Regions from separate parts of the Paenibacillus polygoni genome, predicted to be linked through region 2. Evidence: riboswitches for the same ligand, from Rfam matches in the RefSeq annotation. Region 2 holds a riboswitch; each other region holds the start of a gene.
What was found. Region 2 has a riboswitch for cyclic di-AMP ahead of QPK24_RS10165 (C40 family peptidase). Riboswitches for the same ligand answer to the same signal wherever they lie in the genome.

Region 1: another riboswitch for cyclic di-AMP. It lies ahead of QPK24_RS00505 (C40 family peptidase); the one in region 2 lies ahead of QPK24_RS10165 (C40 family peptidase).
Region 3: another riboswitch for cyclic di-AMP. It lies ahead of QPK24_RS17095 (C40 family peptidase); the one in region 2 lies ahead of QPK24_RS10165 (C40 family peptidase).
Region 4: another riboswitch for cyclic di-AMP. It lies ahead of QPK24_RS00155 (resuscitation-promoting factor); the one in region 2 lies ahead of QPK24_RS10165 (C40 family peptidase).

The regions. Positions count from the first base shown of each region.
Region 1 covers NZ_CP127162.1:108,464-112,251, forward strand. The annotation lists gene QPK24_RS00485 (hypothetical protein) at 1-210, shown strand, start outside; gene QPK24_RS00490 (4a-hydroxytetrahydrobiopterin dehydratase) at 419-715, shown strand; gene QPK24_RS00495 (c-type cytochrome) at 772-1,137, opposite strand; gene QPK24_RS00500 (GNAT family N-acetyltransferase) at 1,247-1,753, opposite strand; gene QPK24_RS00505 (C40 family peptidase) at 1,920-2,387, opposite strand; cyclic di-AMP (ydaO/yuaA leader) riboswitch at 2,391-2,530, opposite strand; gene QPK24_RS00510 (hypothetical protein) at 2,778-3,608, opposite strand; gene QPK24_RS00515 (M1 family metallopeptidase) at 3,619-3,788, opposite strand, start outside.
Region 2 covers NZ_CP127162.1:2,115,786-2,119,573, reverse strand. The annotation lists gene QPK24_RS10170 (DUF11 domain-containing protein) at 1-1,139, shown strand, start outside; cyclic di-AMP (ydaO/yuaA leader) riboswitch at 1,427-1,567, shown strand; gene QPK24_RS10165 (C40 family peptidase) at 1,572-2,033, shown strand; gene glgD (glucose-1-phosphate adenylyltransferase subunit GlgD) at 2,128-3,228, opposite strand; gene QPK24_RS10155 (glucose-1-phosphate adenylyltransferase) at 3,254-3,788, opposite strand, start outside.
Region 3 covers NZ_CP127162.1:3,560,056-3,563,843, reverse strand. The annotation lists gene QPK24_RS17100 (cell wall hydrolase) at 1-403, shown strand, start outside; gene QPK24_RS17095 (C40 family peptidase) at 825-1,682, opposite strand; cyclic di-AMP (ydaO/yuaA leader) riboswitch at 1,687-1,820, opposite strand; gene modB (molybdate ABC transporter permease subunit) at 2,180-2,845, opposite strand; gene modA (molybdate ABC transporter substrate-binding protein) at 2,858-3,709, opposite strand.
Region 4 covers NZ_CP127162.1:35,831-39,618, forward strand. The annotation lists gene QPK24_RS00145 (HD domain-containing protein) at 1-292, shown strand, start outside; gene QPK24_RS00150 (TatD family hydrolase) at 353-1,117, shown strand; cyclic di-AMP (ydaO/yuaA leader) riboswitch at 1,307-1,523, shown strand; gene QPK24_RS00155 (resuscitation-promoting factor) at 1,795-2,997, shown strand; gene rnmV (ribonuclease M5) at 3,164-3,709, shown strand; gene rsmA (16S rRNA (adenine(1518)-N(6)/adenine(1519)-N(6))-dimethyltransferase RsmA) at 3,723-3,788, shown strand, end outside.

The DNA.
Region 1 (3,788 bases), 2.0 Mb from region 2:
TTTTTCGAGATGGAGGAAGAAGACTGGGCGAGACTCGGAGAAAAAGATCGTTTGGAAGTAGATGAAGCACTTGCAGAGGATCTGTTCTACGCGTTGGGATCTGAGAAAATGATTAGCGTTGGCAGCGGGGTTGTTATTCATGATCAGGAACTCCATCGCTTAAATATTCTTATCGGGGATGATGAACTCGACTTTGTATCCCTCATCTAAAGGAATAGGTTACAACTGGATTTAACGTTCCTTCCGTGATAAGATGGAACACGAATAAAGCCGTTCGGGAAGCGAACGGCTTCCTATTTTCCAGTGATAGGCTTGTGCAGCAGGGCATACTATTTAAGTCACAAGCTAGAGTATCTACAAAGGCACCGGGCATGCTGATTTGGATACGTTTTTTGATTAGGGGAGGTTAGATTGAACGATGGTCTTTACGCAAGAGGAAGTAGAAGCTCATCTCGATAAACTCGAAGGTTGGGAGTACGAGGAAGGTCGGTGGATTGTTCGCAAATTTACATTCACCAACTTTATGAAAGGCATAGCTTTTGTGGATGAAGTAGGTTTAATCTCCGAAGCGTTTAATCATCACCCTTTCATTACGATTGACCATAAAGTAGTCACATTAAGACTTACTTCCTGGGACGTTGGTGGCATCACTGCTATTGATATTAAAGAGGCTCAGCAATATAACGAGGCATACAACAGAATGATGCAAGTGTAATGAAAACACGCCTTATCGTCTCCTAGAAGGGAGAGGATAAGGCGTGTTTTGTTGATTCACTTTTTCTCGGATAGCCAAAGAGCAAGGTTCGCAATTTCTTCGTCGGAAAGTTGTCCTTCAAAAGCAGGCATTTTGCCTCCGCCTTTACCCTTACTAATCGTCTTATAAAGCTGCTCAGCATTTAATTCAGCGCCAACCTTTTGCAAGGAAGGACCAACGCCTCCTTCAAGCTGATTTCCATGACAAGAGATACAGCTTCCTTTAGCTTTTTCCTCAGCACTTGCAGCATCCAGAGTTACCTCGGGCATAGTGGGTCCGGCTTCTTCTGCCATCTCTTGTTCTCTTCCTGGTACCGTAAACATTAACACGAGGGCAAAAGCGCAAGCGAAGAAAAACAAACCGCTCATGATCCATTTCTTCATTTGTAGTGTCCTCCTACTATGTACATTCCTTATTTCATTATAATGTAACCGGCTTCAGGTTCATAGTATTTTATGGTAAATATTTAAACAAAAGCGAGAATAAGTAAACTCAGCTAGATATGACATGTTTTTTGTAAATCATGCAGTGAAATAATTGAGTACCTTCAGGAGTCAGCCGCTCATATGTGTCATCAATAACAAACCCAGCTTTTTCGTACGCCCGAATGGCTCTCGTATTCCAGGTGAGCACTTCCAAGTCAATGACATGGCTTGGATTCCTTTTTTGAGCTTCATGTACAACAGAAGACACAAAGGCCTGACCGTACCCATTGCCACACAAAGAGGGACGCATACCAAAGCCAAGCCGAGTGACTCCTTCTATAGGAAACAGCTGAGCAAAACCACATAGTGCAGGCAACTCTTGTTCTCGTACTACAGATACATATTGCTGTGCTCTTAGCACGGGATCTCCAAACTCAATCTCTAAAGCTTTCATCTGATCCCAAGGCAGCCAGCCGTATATATTATAGGGAGGCTCGTACTCCCAGGTACTAATCTCCGCAGCTTGCTCTTCGGTCATGGGCATGACTCGGAAAACAGGGGATGTTTGTGTCATAGGATCGCTCCTTTAATCTAAAATTTATCTTTCCTACCACTCTACAGGTTAAGAGAGAGGCGAGGCAAGCAATATGGAATAGAGGATAAATAAAAAAACTCGAACCTGATTACTTTTTGTAAAAAAAGTAGTCAAGGCCGAGTTATTAGGGTAATGATTAGAAATATTAGTCTAGAGTAGCTGTTTCGAACTGTTCAGTACTCATAATTCGCTTTGCACCTACATAACGCTTTGCATAGTAGCTTTCGTCAAGCTTACTGATCGTCACGCCTTTAGAGGAAGAAGCATGTGCAAACTTACCATCCCCAACAAAAATACCTACATGGGATACCCCTTTACCGCTGGTATTAAAGAATACAAGATCACCCGTTCTAATATCAGAACGAGACACTTCTGTACCCATATTGAACTGTGAACCCGATTGTCTTGGTAGTTCAATTCCCAGCTTCTCGAATACGTACATCGTGAAACCAGAACAATCAAAACCACTAAGAGTAGTTCCGCCGTATTTATAGTCTGTTCCCTGAACGCTTTCAATAACCTTGTCCATTTTGGAGTCAGCAAATGCACTCCCTGTTCCAATGGATAATGCGATTGCTAGGCTTAGCGCTGCAGCAGTTAATGTCTTTTTCAAAAAATAAACTCCTTCCAATGCCTGCGAGGTTAGCTTAAGGATTCGGTAGAAGGTTCCCCTATGACCACTCTGTTGCGAGATCAATTCACCCGTAATATGGTTCCCCCGCTTCCCAGGTACCAGGAATTTGGCGTATCTGATGATATGTACCTGTGAAGACGTATGTACTATGTATTTCCGATTCATAAAAACAATGAAATGATTATGTAATAAAAGCTTGGTCAATTTAGTTACAATAGATTACAAAGTTGTCACAACATGTTCTGGGCTTATTGTAACAGAATATGTGTAAATTTGGCAATCGTTTTCAGGGAAAAAATACAAAATAAGCCTGACTCATACGATAATGAGCCAGGCTTATCTTTTGGTAAGAAGTAGTTCGTGCTAACTTTAGGAGTGATTAGAGCTGGTTTTTGAATTCCACAGACTAAAATGAGAACTGATTTTCCACACATTCATAATGGACCGAATGAGATGATAGGATTGCTGTAGAATCAGAGCTAGAAGTCCCGTCCAAATTAAGGAGACAGCTGTGAATGAACCAAATATGGCTAGCGTAATGAAGCCGAGCAAAAGGGAGACCAAAGTGACAGGAACGGCATAACGGATACAGATCCATATCGATACAGAGCCGCTGCGTTTTCCAATGAGGCCAATCTGGCAGTAAAGCAGCAGCTGCTTTACTATATAGCCGTAGATCATCCACAAGAGAAGGTAAGGAATGATTTTAGTAAGTACAGGCAGATTATAAATAGCTGTAATAAGATTCGGAAGAATAACTGGAACAATCCAGTAAGCAGGGATGAGTAATAGGATGATCTCTATAAAATAGAGAAGAGATGTTTTTCTCCAATGTTTCTTAATGCCTTGAAAGAAAGCCAGACCTTTTGCTGAATTCCCTTGTTCATGCAGACTGTGAAGTAAACCTGCTCGAATAAGCGGGGTCATCAGCATTCGAATGAGGAACATAAGGATTAGCAGCCAGGCGTACTGATGAACTAACGGGCTTACCGATAAACTAAGCTGACCCTCCATCCAAAACAGCACCTTACTAAGCTCGTGAGGCGGAGGATCGGGATAGCGCATCAACAGCGGCACCACAGCAGAAGAAACAATCTTATAAAGAAACATTCCCCAGACCAGCTGGTATATAAAAAGAAACAATACAACAAAATAATGCTCTCTCATAGATTTGAATCCTTCTGATATATATACTTTCATCGACTCCACCTCACCATGACAGACTTCCAAGCAGGGTTTCAATCAGTTTCGTAATACTGATGTTAAACCGAGTCTGTATTTCTTCTTCTACTTCAGCTCTCATATAATTATTAATATGTTTGTTTTCAATGGCGATCGAGTAGGAAGGGTCTACCATGACCCATTCTATAGGTTCTTTAT
Region 2 (3,788 bases):
TACAAATCACGAATACAGGAAGAGAAGATATCAGAAATGCCGTAGCTAGCACATTATTGTCGGGTGAGATGACTTTTCTTCCCGGCAGTGTGGTGATTGATGGTCTCCTCGCCCCTGATCTTGATCCATTCGCAGGTATTACAATCCCTATTGTTGTTGCAAACTCAACGACCCAAATATCGTATCAGGTGAGAATAGGGAAAAGGACAACTTCGACTCCTCTTACGAGTGTTGCAACGTTACTTTATATCAATCAGGGAGAAGAAATTACAATTCGTTCAAACCCGGTGTCTATCACGTATTTGTTACCGGTATTAACAATTTCCGTAAAGATAACGCCTGTTCAAGTAACCTATGAGGATACAGTCACATATGAAGTACTTATCCAAAATGAAGGAGAGATTCCCGTAGACGCAGTCTATGACTTACTTCAAGCCCCAGAGCTCAACCTGGTTCCGGATACAGTAAAAGTAAACGGTATTCTACGACCGAAGGTTTCTTTAGCGACGGGACTTCCTTTAGGCACTTTAATTCCACACTCCAGCATATATATCACTTTTGAATCGAAAGTTTCTGTGATCCCTAACTCCATTGTTCCTGCTGAAGAATGGGTTAACCGTTCACGGCTGACTTACACATTTCGAATCAATGATGGAAGGTCGGTTCGACTGACAACGCTAGCTCTTACACCTGTTTTTTTCTATGCCCCGCGCATACTGCTTCATGTTCTCACATCACCGAAATATGTGGAGCCAGGTGACGATATTCTATTTGAGATAACTATTCGGAATTCAGGAAATACAAAAGCAGATTTGTTTCTGCCCTTACCTGCTCCGGGTGTGTCTACGATTCTAAATGGCTCTATTCAGTGGTCTGATCATAAACGCGAGTTAACCGTGCTTGAGATGGAGCAGCAGACCGTGCAAATTACAGATATTCAGCCTGGGGAATTAATCAAATTGATCTACACACTTCATATGCAAGTGTTTCCACTCTTTAGACCTGCGCGGGAACGGGACGAATATGTGTTTTCCGACACGATCCAGGCCCTTTGCACTTATAACTTTAATGACCGTATACACTCCTTTGAAGTGGTATCTAATGTCTATGAAATTGTCTTTACTGAGCACGATGAATAAAAAAATCGAAAGGCCCAGCTGCATTATTTTAAGCAGCTGGGCCTCTTTTCTCGTCTTGTTTCGTAAATTAGTCGGTATTCATATATCTATAATATTTCTGTTAATAAGGGATAAACAACACTCATGTTCACAAAGGTGAAATAAATTCGAGAAAAAGATAACGAAATTAGTAAAATCAGGTTGATAATTCATTCGCCCAATGTTAAAATTCGTTGTAGAGAAAGTAACATTTTCGTAATCATTGTTGTAACTAATTGTTATCATTAACATGAATATACAAGGTGCAATCACGATAACCGCCGAATTCTTACGCACCTAAGAAGCGGGGGACCCGCCTACCATGGGTGAATTGATCTCGAAACAGAGTGATCATAGGGTACCTTCAACCGAATCCTTAGCTAACCTCGCAGGCATTGGAAGGAGTATTACATTTTGAAAAAGAAACTCGCATCAGCAGCATTAGGACTATCATTACTATTCACCGCAGGACTCGGGCACGCTTCCGCTTCTGTACTTTCTACCACAGTAAATAACACAGTTGGTGTTCCTTATAAATACGGCGGTACTACACTCACAGGGTTTGATTGCTCTGGGTTTACTCGTTATGTATACAAAAAATTAGGTGTAACTTTACCTCATAGTTCGAAACAACAATACAAAAAAGGCACTTCAGTGAAGAAATCCGCTCTAACCAAAGGCGATCTTGTATTCTTTAATACAAGCGGTAAAGGCATTTCGCATGTTGGAATATACCTAAGCGATAACAATTTTGTCTCCGCTACCTCATCTAAAGGTATCGCCATTACACCCATTAACAAGGGTTATTGGAGTTCAAAATATTATGGTGCTAAGCGTGTACTTAGTTCATCAGCAGCGAAAAAGGCCGACTTATAGTATACATATAAACTGCCACCACGATTATGAAACTTCAGAATTTCAACATAGGAAAAAAGGTCAGAGAAGTAAGTCTCTGACCTTTTTTCCTGATTTAAATTTGGCTGCTTTTGGCAATGACATAAGGCTGCTTGGCATCACCGATCAGTGTGCAATCTGCCGTTAAATGTACATCTTTATCAAGGATTACATTCTCCAGCACTGTATTCTCCTCAATTACACATTTCTGCATGATGATCGAATTACGAATTTGAGCCCCTTTGTGAACTTTGACTCCTCTAAAAATAATACTGTTCTCGACCTGCCCTCCAATGATACAACCATTTGCAATCAAAGAGTTGCTTACTTCCGCATTCTCGAGAAACCTAGTCGGTGGTTCATATTTGATTTTGGTATGAATTTCATATTGTTTGAACAAACGTTGATATTGTTCTTGATTAAGTAGATCCATACTATTGCGATAATAACTTTCTACCGAGTTAATAACGGTATGGTATCCATCAAAAGCAAAACCAGCAATGTTTAAGTTATGCAAATTATCTTGGATTCCATCACGGAAGAAGTAATCTTGACCATGCGCAATACAATGATCTACTAATTTCAGAAACAATTGTTTTTCCATAATAAAAGCACCGAGATATATATTAGGATGATCACCTTCTTGATGAATTCCCGTAACTTTTACACCGTCCACATCGACCCGTACACAGGACTCATGTTCAGGAAGGATCTCATCTACTTTTTTATAAAGAAGAGTGACATCGGCTTTCTGAGAGATATGAAACTGATACATTTCCCGGTAGTCCATGGAGTAAATATGCTGACTGCCGGTATGAATAATATGGGTACCTTTGGCTCGAAGAAAATAATCACGATTATTATGAAAATGCTGCAGATCGCCTTTGGAACGGTCCGTAGGATCATTCCAGTCTGGCGGAAGTATAAAAAGACCCCCGTGTTTGCGATCTAGGTCCCATGGAGCCCCCTGCCCCAAATGATCCAGCAGCGACCGATACTTCCTACGTACAAACAGCGCGGTATGATGAATGTTAGAATGCATTAAATTGGACAAAACAAAATCGATCAAACGATACCTACCCGCAAAAGGAACGGCAGCACCACAACGAAAATATGTTAATTCATTCATTAACTCGAGCTCTTGATCCAGGTTCACTACACCCATGAGATGTTGCATACTAGGTCACCGTCCTCACTCATATTTAGCTAAGTCCATACGTATGTTGTCGATATGTCTGATCAATTAGTAAAATTTCATCTTCCTGGTCTCCATTACCCCCAACAACAGAGTAATCTTCAATCATCGTTCCTTCGCTTACAATCGCCCGGTGAAGTCTAACATTCTTTCCTATTTTCACTTTAGGCATAATCACTGAATCCGTAACTACACTTCCTTCCCCGATCTCGACCCCATAAAATAATACCGATTTGCTGACTTCCCCTTCAACAATGCAGCCTTCATTCACGATACTGTTACAAACCTTTCCTTTTGTACCAATATAGCCCGCCGGTTCATTCGGATTACGTGAATAGATACGCCACTGCGGATCATTTAAATTCAAGGGAGGATCGTCGCTTAACAGATCCATATTCGCTTCCCATAAGCTCTTAACCGTCCCTACATCTTTCCAGTAACCGCTGAATGGATAAGCATACAGCTTCTTCTCATTCTTGAGAAGAAGTGGAATAATATCATGACCGAAGTCATAGGTAGAATCCGGATCTTGTTCACTCTCA
Region 3 (3,788 bases), 1.4 Mb from region 2:
AAAGGCAGGTAAGCGAACGATAGCTGCTTTGAAGGCTAAGGCGCCTGCCTCAGGAGCTACACTGAATGCTTTGGCTAAAGCTGTAAATGGGGAAGCAAGGGGAGAATCATTAATAGGACAGGTGGCAGTAGCTGCTGTAATCCTGAACCGGGTGCAGTCTAATCAGTTCCCGAGTTCCATAAAAGATGTTATCCTTCATCCTAGACAGTTTACTGCGGTGGATGACGGTCAGTATAACCTTACTCCGAATTCCTCTGCCTATATAGCAGCAAAGCGTGCGCTGAATGGGGAAGATCCAACAGGGGGAGCGCTCTATTATTACAATCCGAAGATTGCCACATCGGCTTGGAGTAAAGCACGACCTATTATAAAAACAATAGGAAATCATGTATTCACAAAATAGGGATTCAGTTTAGAGATGAAATAATGAATTCTTCTAAAAGAGTGTCACTAATAAAGACCTCTAATGAAGAGTTCTCATAAAGATGCCTGATAAAGATCTCTCATAAAGAAAAGGTACGGCTCCTCAAAAGTAATTGAGGGACCGTACCTTTTTTTGACTGTATATAGCGCATATCATGAGAGGTAGTGATCGCAAATGATTAGATAACAATAAACCCTGGTTCTGAGCCCTCAGGCGGCACTGTAGGACATTACTACACCCCAAAGGAACAATATACTCCCATATCTCCACACCTTCAAATCAATGTGCTGGAAGCGAAAGCAGGGTACAACCCGAAGTCACCGTAAGAAACTTCTAAGACAAAGAAGACATTCAACTCCAACACGCGGAGTGAATGTCTTCTTATCATTCTAATCTTATATTAAAGTACACTTCTTGCTCCTACATATTTAGGACCCCAGTAAGTGTTACTCAGGCTGTCGATTTTAATACCACTGGAAGTAGTGGCAGAAATGAAACTATTGTTTCCAACGTAGATGCCGACATGAGAGACAGTACCTGTTGTATTAAAGAAAACAAGATCGCCTTGTTTCAGATTACTCTTTGATACAGAAGTTCCGGTGTTATACATGGAAGCAGCTGTACGCGGAAGGGATACGTTGTGTTTCTCGAAAACATATTTCACGAAACCAGAGCAGTCAAATCCGCTTGGAGTAGAACCTCCATATACATAAGGTGTACCTATATATTTGGTAGCTTCTTGAACAATGCTCGTTCCTTTTACATGATCATTCCCTACAAGAATCGGGCTGTATGTTTTACCTGTAGTACTTACCATAACAAGAGAATAGCTTTTTTTCCAAACAACGTCACTACCCATAGCTTCGGATACAAAACGAAGTGGAACGTATGTACGGCTGTCGCGAATAAATACTTGAGTATCAAGACTTACACTTTTTCCATTAACTGTTGCTGTTGTGGAACCTGTTTTGATTTTAATTGTAGTTCCATTTTTTTTAATAGTAACCGTTGTAGTAGATCCTGATTTAGAGGAACTTACGGTATAATTCATTTCTTCTGCAAGTTTACGCAATGGAACTTGCGTTCTAGCATTATTATCTAAAAAAGGAGATGCATCTTCGAAATTAACAAGACTATCATTAAGCTGTACATTGACACTATTTGAACTTGAAGAAGATGCATCCACTTGTGAATTCCCAAATACTAAGCCTGCTCCAAGCAGAGTAGTTAATAACATACATTTACCAAATTTCTTCATTCTTATTTATTCCTCCATTAGCCTCCGAGGTTAGTTGACGGGTTTGAGTAGAAGGTACTCTAGGATCTTCATCATCCATTCACCCCAAGTATGTAAATCGTCCCCCGTACCAATTAGTAGATTCGGCTTTATTAATATTAATCAACTGTAACTAATATATAATAAAAAAAGCATCAAATGTTACAATGTTGTAACCATTGATTCATATTTTGCACACTAAAACTTGGCAGAATATTTAGTTATATACTTATGGAGATAGGTTAAGTTCCTTTAAAGGGGGTAGTTTATCACTATTCGAAAGAATTGAAATAATAATTTTGGTTACAATATTGTAACCAAAATTATTAATTTTCTTATTTTTGTTACAAAATATTTATCTATTATTTCATATAATACCCTTTATTTTCTAGTTCGTTGGTAAGATTATAACAAAAAAACAACCCGTATTTTTAGAAATCACGGGTTGTTGGGCTGATCATTACAAAGCTGTTATCATTTTATGTCGTTTTAGTACGGCCTGTTATTAGTAAAAGGAGGAAAGAAATAACAATAATAGAGACGGTCCATACCCATGCCATGGTTGTATTCCCACTGTCTACAGCGATATATATAGCAGTGGGTACAGTCTGCGTTTTTCCTGGGATATTGCCTGCAATCATGAGTGTAGCCCCAAATTCCCCCAGCGACCGAGCGAATCCAAGTATATAGGCGGTCATAAGAGAAGGCCATACAAGAGGAAGTGTAATATAGCGAAAGACTTGCCATTCATTTGCACCGATGGAACGGCCGGCTGCTTCAAGCTCTCTATCAACAGACGAAAATCCCACTTTCATCGTTTGATAGACAAGGGGGAAAGATACAACAATTGAAGCAATAACGGCTGCCCACCATGTGAATAGCAGAGGAGCATCAAATATGCGCTCTATTATTGTACCCACAAAGCTGTTTCTGCCAAAAAGAACAAGTAACAAAAATCCAACAACGGTAGGAGGCAGTACAATGGGCAGCATGAACGCAGTTTCAAGAATTAGCTTTCCGCGGAATGTTTTTCTAGACATCCATTTTGCGAGTAAGCTTCCTACAATGATCGTTACCATGCTTGATAGCAATGCGATCATTAGTGACAATCGGACGGGTGCCCAGAATAAATTCCAATCAATCATAGGCATTTCTATCTAAAGACCTTTAAACCCATATTTCTGAAATAGGGTCTTGGCCTCATCGGATGTAAGGAATTCATAGAATATTTTGGCCTCCTTGATGTGTTTACTTGCTTGAATAATACCCACTGGATAATGGATGGGTGCATAAAGCTCTGAATCAACCGTATGTACAATATTGACTTTAGATAGAACAGCATCTGTTTTATATACGAAACCTGCGTCAGCGTTACCTGTCTCAACATACTGTACTACTTGACGCACATCTTTAGCCTGTATAATCTTCGGAAGCAGTTTATCGTATAAGCCCAGTTTTTCTAATGCTTCTTTAGCATAACTCCCAGCAGGAACACTCTCTGGAATACCGATGGCTACAACTTTTACTTCCGAATTCGTTAGATCCGCTTCAGATGTTATATCAAACTCTCTGTTATTGGCGGACACTAGCACAAGTTCGTTTGTTAACAACGTTTCAGAGTAACCTTCCAGGATCTGATGGTTTTGAATCAGAGTCTGCATATTCTTTTCCGCAGCGGATAGAAAGAGATCGGCGGGAGCACCTTGTTCTATTTGCTGCTGCAGTGCGCCGGAACTTCCAAAATTAAAAGTAAGCTGGATTTCCGGATAATTCGCCTCAAAGATCGGCCGTAACTCTTCCAGCGCATCCGTTAAGCTTGCTGCAGCTGAAATGGTGAGCTCAGTGACCTCAGCCTGTGTAGAGGATAACTCTGAAGTAGATTGCTGCGATTGTTGCTTTGTAGATGTAGAAGTAGAGCCCGGTGTACTACCTGTGCTACCGCATGCGGTTAGAAGCATCATGAAGAGGAAACATAAACAAACATAACTAACCTTAGTCATTTTGATCATCATATCATCCTAACATTATCATTGATTATATTTAAATATAATTAATTATATTATGAATAGATGAGATGACAATACGAAA
Region 4 (3,788 bases), 2.1 Mb from region 2:
GGAAATCACACAGGCTTTTAAAGACGCGGGCCTTAATCCAGGATATGACCTGGAAATTGATTTTCCATCTGATCTGCCGTATGATGTGTTTCGTCCGGATGATGAGGATAGCCAAAAGCAAATTATTATCATAGACAAACAGGAACGGCTGCGCGATATCTCAGAAGTATCGGAAATTGTTCGTTCCATCAGCGGCATTCAGCGCGGCAAGTATCATTTATATTTTCCAGAAGAAAAAGTGAGGAAAGTTCTTGATCAACTTCCACCTCAGATCGCAAAAATATTTTCCTAAACATGAATGTATTTTTAGAATAGATACTTTTTATTATGAGCAAGAGAGGAGCACAAAACGATGTTATTTGACACACATACACATTTAGATGCAGCGGAGTTTGACAATGATCGAGAAGAAGTGATCCAGCGTGCTCTCGATGCAGGAGTAACTCGGATGGTGAATATCGGTTTTAACCGCGAAACGATACCAACAACCATGGAACTTGTCGAAAAGTACGATTTCATCTATGGAGCTGTTGGCTGGCATCCGGTTGATGCCATTACAATGAAGGATGGAGACCTAGAGTGGATCGCTTCTTTGTGTGAGCATGAGAAAGTGGTAGCAATCGGGGAGATTGGACTAGACTATCACTGGGACACATCTCCAAAAGAAGTTCAACATACAGTTTTACGTCGTCAAATTGGACTTGCTAGAGAAATTAAGATGCCGATTATTATTCATAATCGAGATGCTCATGAGGATATCGTAAAAATTTTGCGAGAAGAAAAAGCCCATGAGGTCGGCGGTATTATGCATTCTTTTTCAGGAAGCTGGGAAACGGCACAAATGTGTCTTGATATGGGTTTCCATCTTTCATTTGGGGGACCTATCACGTTCAAGAATGCCAAACAGCCAAAAGAGGTACTTGCCAAAGTTCCGATGGATCGATTATTGATTGAGACAGACTCTCCCTACCTGACTCCGCATCCCTATCGCGGAAAGCGAAATGAAACAGGACATGTTGCACTTGTGGCAGAAGCAGCAGCAGCTCTAAAAGGGGTATCTGTTGAGGAAATCGGGGAGATTACGACCCGAAATGCACTGGAACTATTTGGAATATAATTCATATTTGGAGAAAAACAGATGAAATAGTGAGTAAATAAGAGCGATTCACCTTTTTGGAAGGATTTTTACCTGTTTATTACAAAGTTTTAACCATTTATTTAGAAAAACGTACTTGAATACCGCTTTACAACATGCATACAAACAGGATATCATCGTTTCAGTGAAATGTTGAAATATTCACTGCGTGTGTTATTCTCGCTGAATTCTTCGAAAATAGAAGAACGGGGGAACCAATAAGGTGGTCTTACAAGCGTTTAGCTTTCTAATTTAGACCATCCTATTTGATTTCAATTTGAGTCTTGGGGTGAAGGAAAAGGCACTAGCCATGAGCTAATGACCTGATCCAGGGCGACTCTTGCGTCCCAATCCGACAGCTAACTCCGTAAGCGTATAAAGAGGTAAACTCGCGTATGATGTTTCCGGTTATTTTTATGATCCTATCCGGAAGCCATGAGAGAGCTCCTCATAAACTCTCTACTGGCTTTTTGTTTTAGGAGAATAAAAGTTACAACCTCGTCATACTGTTGGTTAACAGGAGGAAACATCATGCCGCGAAGAGTGGCACATGGTGCAGAAACAGAAGCAATCTGATTCTGTATACAAATGTTATAGTCGCGTCAAAATACAATCATGCATTACTCTTGACGGCGGGACTACGAAGGAGGACGGAGTAAGTGGGAAATTTCCAACCAGAGGAGACCCATGAGTCACCATCATCCAGCAAGTCTTACGCGTTGCGATGGAAGCATGAGAATCTGCGTCAAATGATATTAGTCGCAATCTTCTCAATCGCACTGTTAGTTATGGTCTCTCTTATTGTTTACAGTCAGGGAGGTAAGGAAATTTCACTAGTCGTGGATGGAAAGGTCCAAACGCTGGAAACTCGTGAGGGTATGCTTAATGAAGTGCTGGATGAGCATGCAATAACAGTAAGCCCCCATGATGAGATTTCGATGCCGCTGAATGGAGCAATCCAAGATGGAGATCGAGTTACTATTAAACGAGCTGTTGCCGTAAACGTAACAGCAGATGGAAAAACGGAACAAATTTATACGACAAAGGATACAGTCCAGGAAGCGCTTCAAAATGAGGGCGTGAAGGTATCAGAAGATGATAAAGTATATCCTTCTGTGGACACTGCGGTGAAAGCAGATCTTAATATTAAAATTGTCCGGGTAACGAAACAAACGGCAAAACAAGAAGTTGCGATTCCTTATAAAGTAATCAAAACTGCTGACCCTAGCTTGTACAAAGGGGATAACCGCGTAATACAAAATGGGCAAGAAGGTGTGATGGTTCAAACCATCGAGAAAGTGTTCCAAGATGGGGAGCTTGTATCCAAGAAAATGACAGACAAGGCCGTATCGAAGAATCGTGTTGATAAAGTCATTGCAGTCGGGTCCAAGAAAAAGCCAGAGCCGAAACCTGAACCTAAGCCTGAGACACTTGTGGCAGCAGCTAGTACAACAAATGTAAGTAGCAAGTCTTTATCAGATAAAGTGAAGAAGGTATCTTCCTCTTCTTCAAGCAGTGATACAATAACGAAAGACGGCGTTTCTTTCAAAGCGAAAAAAGTACTTAATAATGTTTCTATGACTGCGTATTCTTCAGAAGAAGAAGGCATAGGAACAAAGACAGCATCCGGTACTCGTGTACAAGAAGGTCGCACAATTGCGGTTGATCCGAATGTGATACCACTTGGATGGTGGGTGTATATTGAAGGCGTCGGCTTCCGCCGTGCTGAAGATACCGGCGGTGCTATTAAAGGAAATAAAATAGATGTCTATTATGACAGTCTGGATCAAGCCTTAACTTTTGGCCGTAAAAAGGGAAAAACCGTGTATGTCATCGGTCCTGTGAAGCCGGAACTGAACTAAAATATAATTTACAATGCATCACTAATGCTATAGTATTAACAACATGATTCGGTGATGCTATATAAGGTGAACGGAAGTTTAGACCACAGGTCTATCGTTTGCCTCTTACATGCAGAAGAGGAAATTTTCCTCTTCTCTTTTTGTTTAGAAAGGAAGACAAGCGGTCATGATTAAAGAAATTATTGTCGTTGAAGGCAGAGATGATACTGTAGCAATTAAACGGGCTGTAGATGCAGATACCATTGAAACGGGAGGCTCTGCTATTAATGCTCAAATTTTGAGAAAAATCGAACTTGCCCAGCAGAGAAGGGGTGTAATTGTACTTACAGATCCTGATCATGCTGGAGAACGCATTCGTAAAATAATAGCGAATAAAATTCCCGGGGTAAGTCATGCTTTCATAAAAGAAAAAGATGCAACTCGTAAAGGCGATATTGGTGTTGAGAATGCTTCACCGGAAGCGATTCGTGAGGCATTATCTAGAGCTCATACAGCGTATGAGGCAGCTAAGCCGCTTATTGACTGGCAGGACTTGATCGAAGCAGGTCTTATTGTACATCCAGATGCTTCTGCTCGGCGTATGGAGCTTGGTAACATTTTGGGAATCGGTTATTGTAACGGAAAACAGCTATATAAAAGACTAACGATGTTTCAGATTAGTCGTGAAGAGTTTGTAAATGCACTTGAGCAAATTGAACAAAAAGGATTGTGAGAATGTGAAGAGTATGGATGAAATTGCAACACCTAGGCGGACAAAAGAGATTATTGCAAGACACGGATTTTCTTTTAAG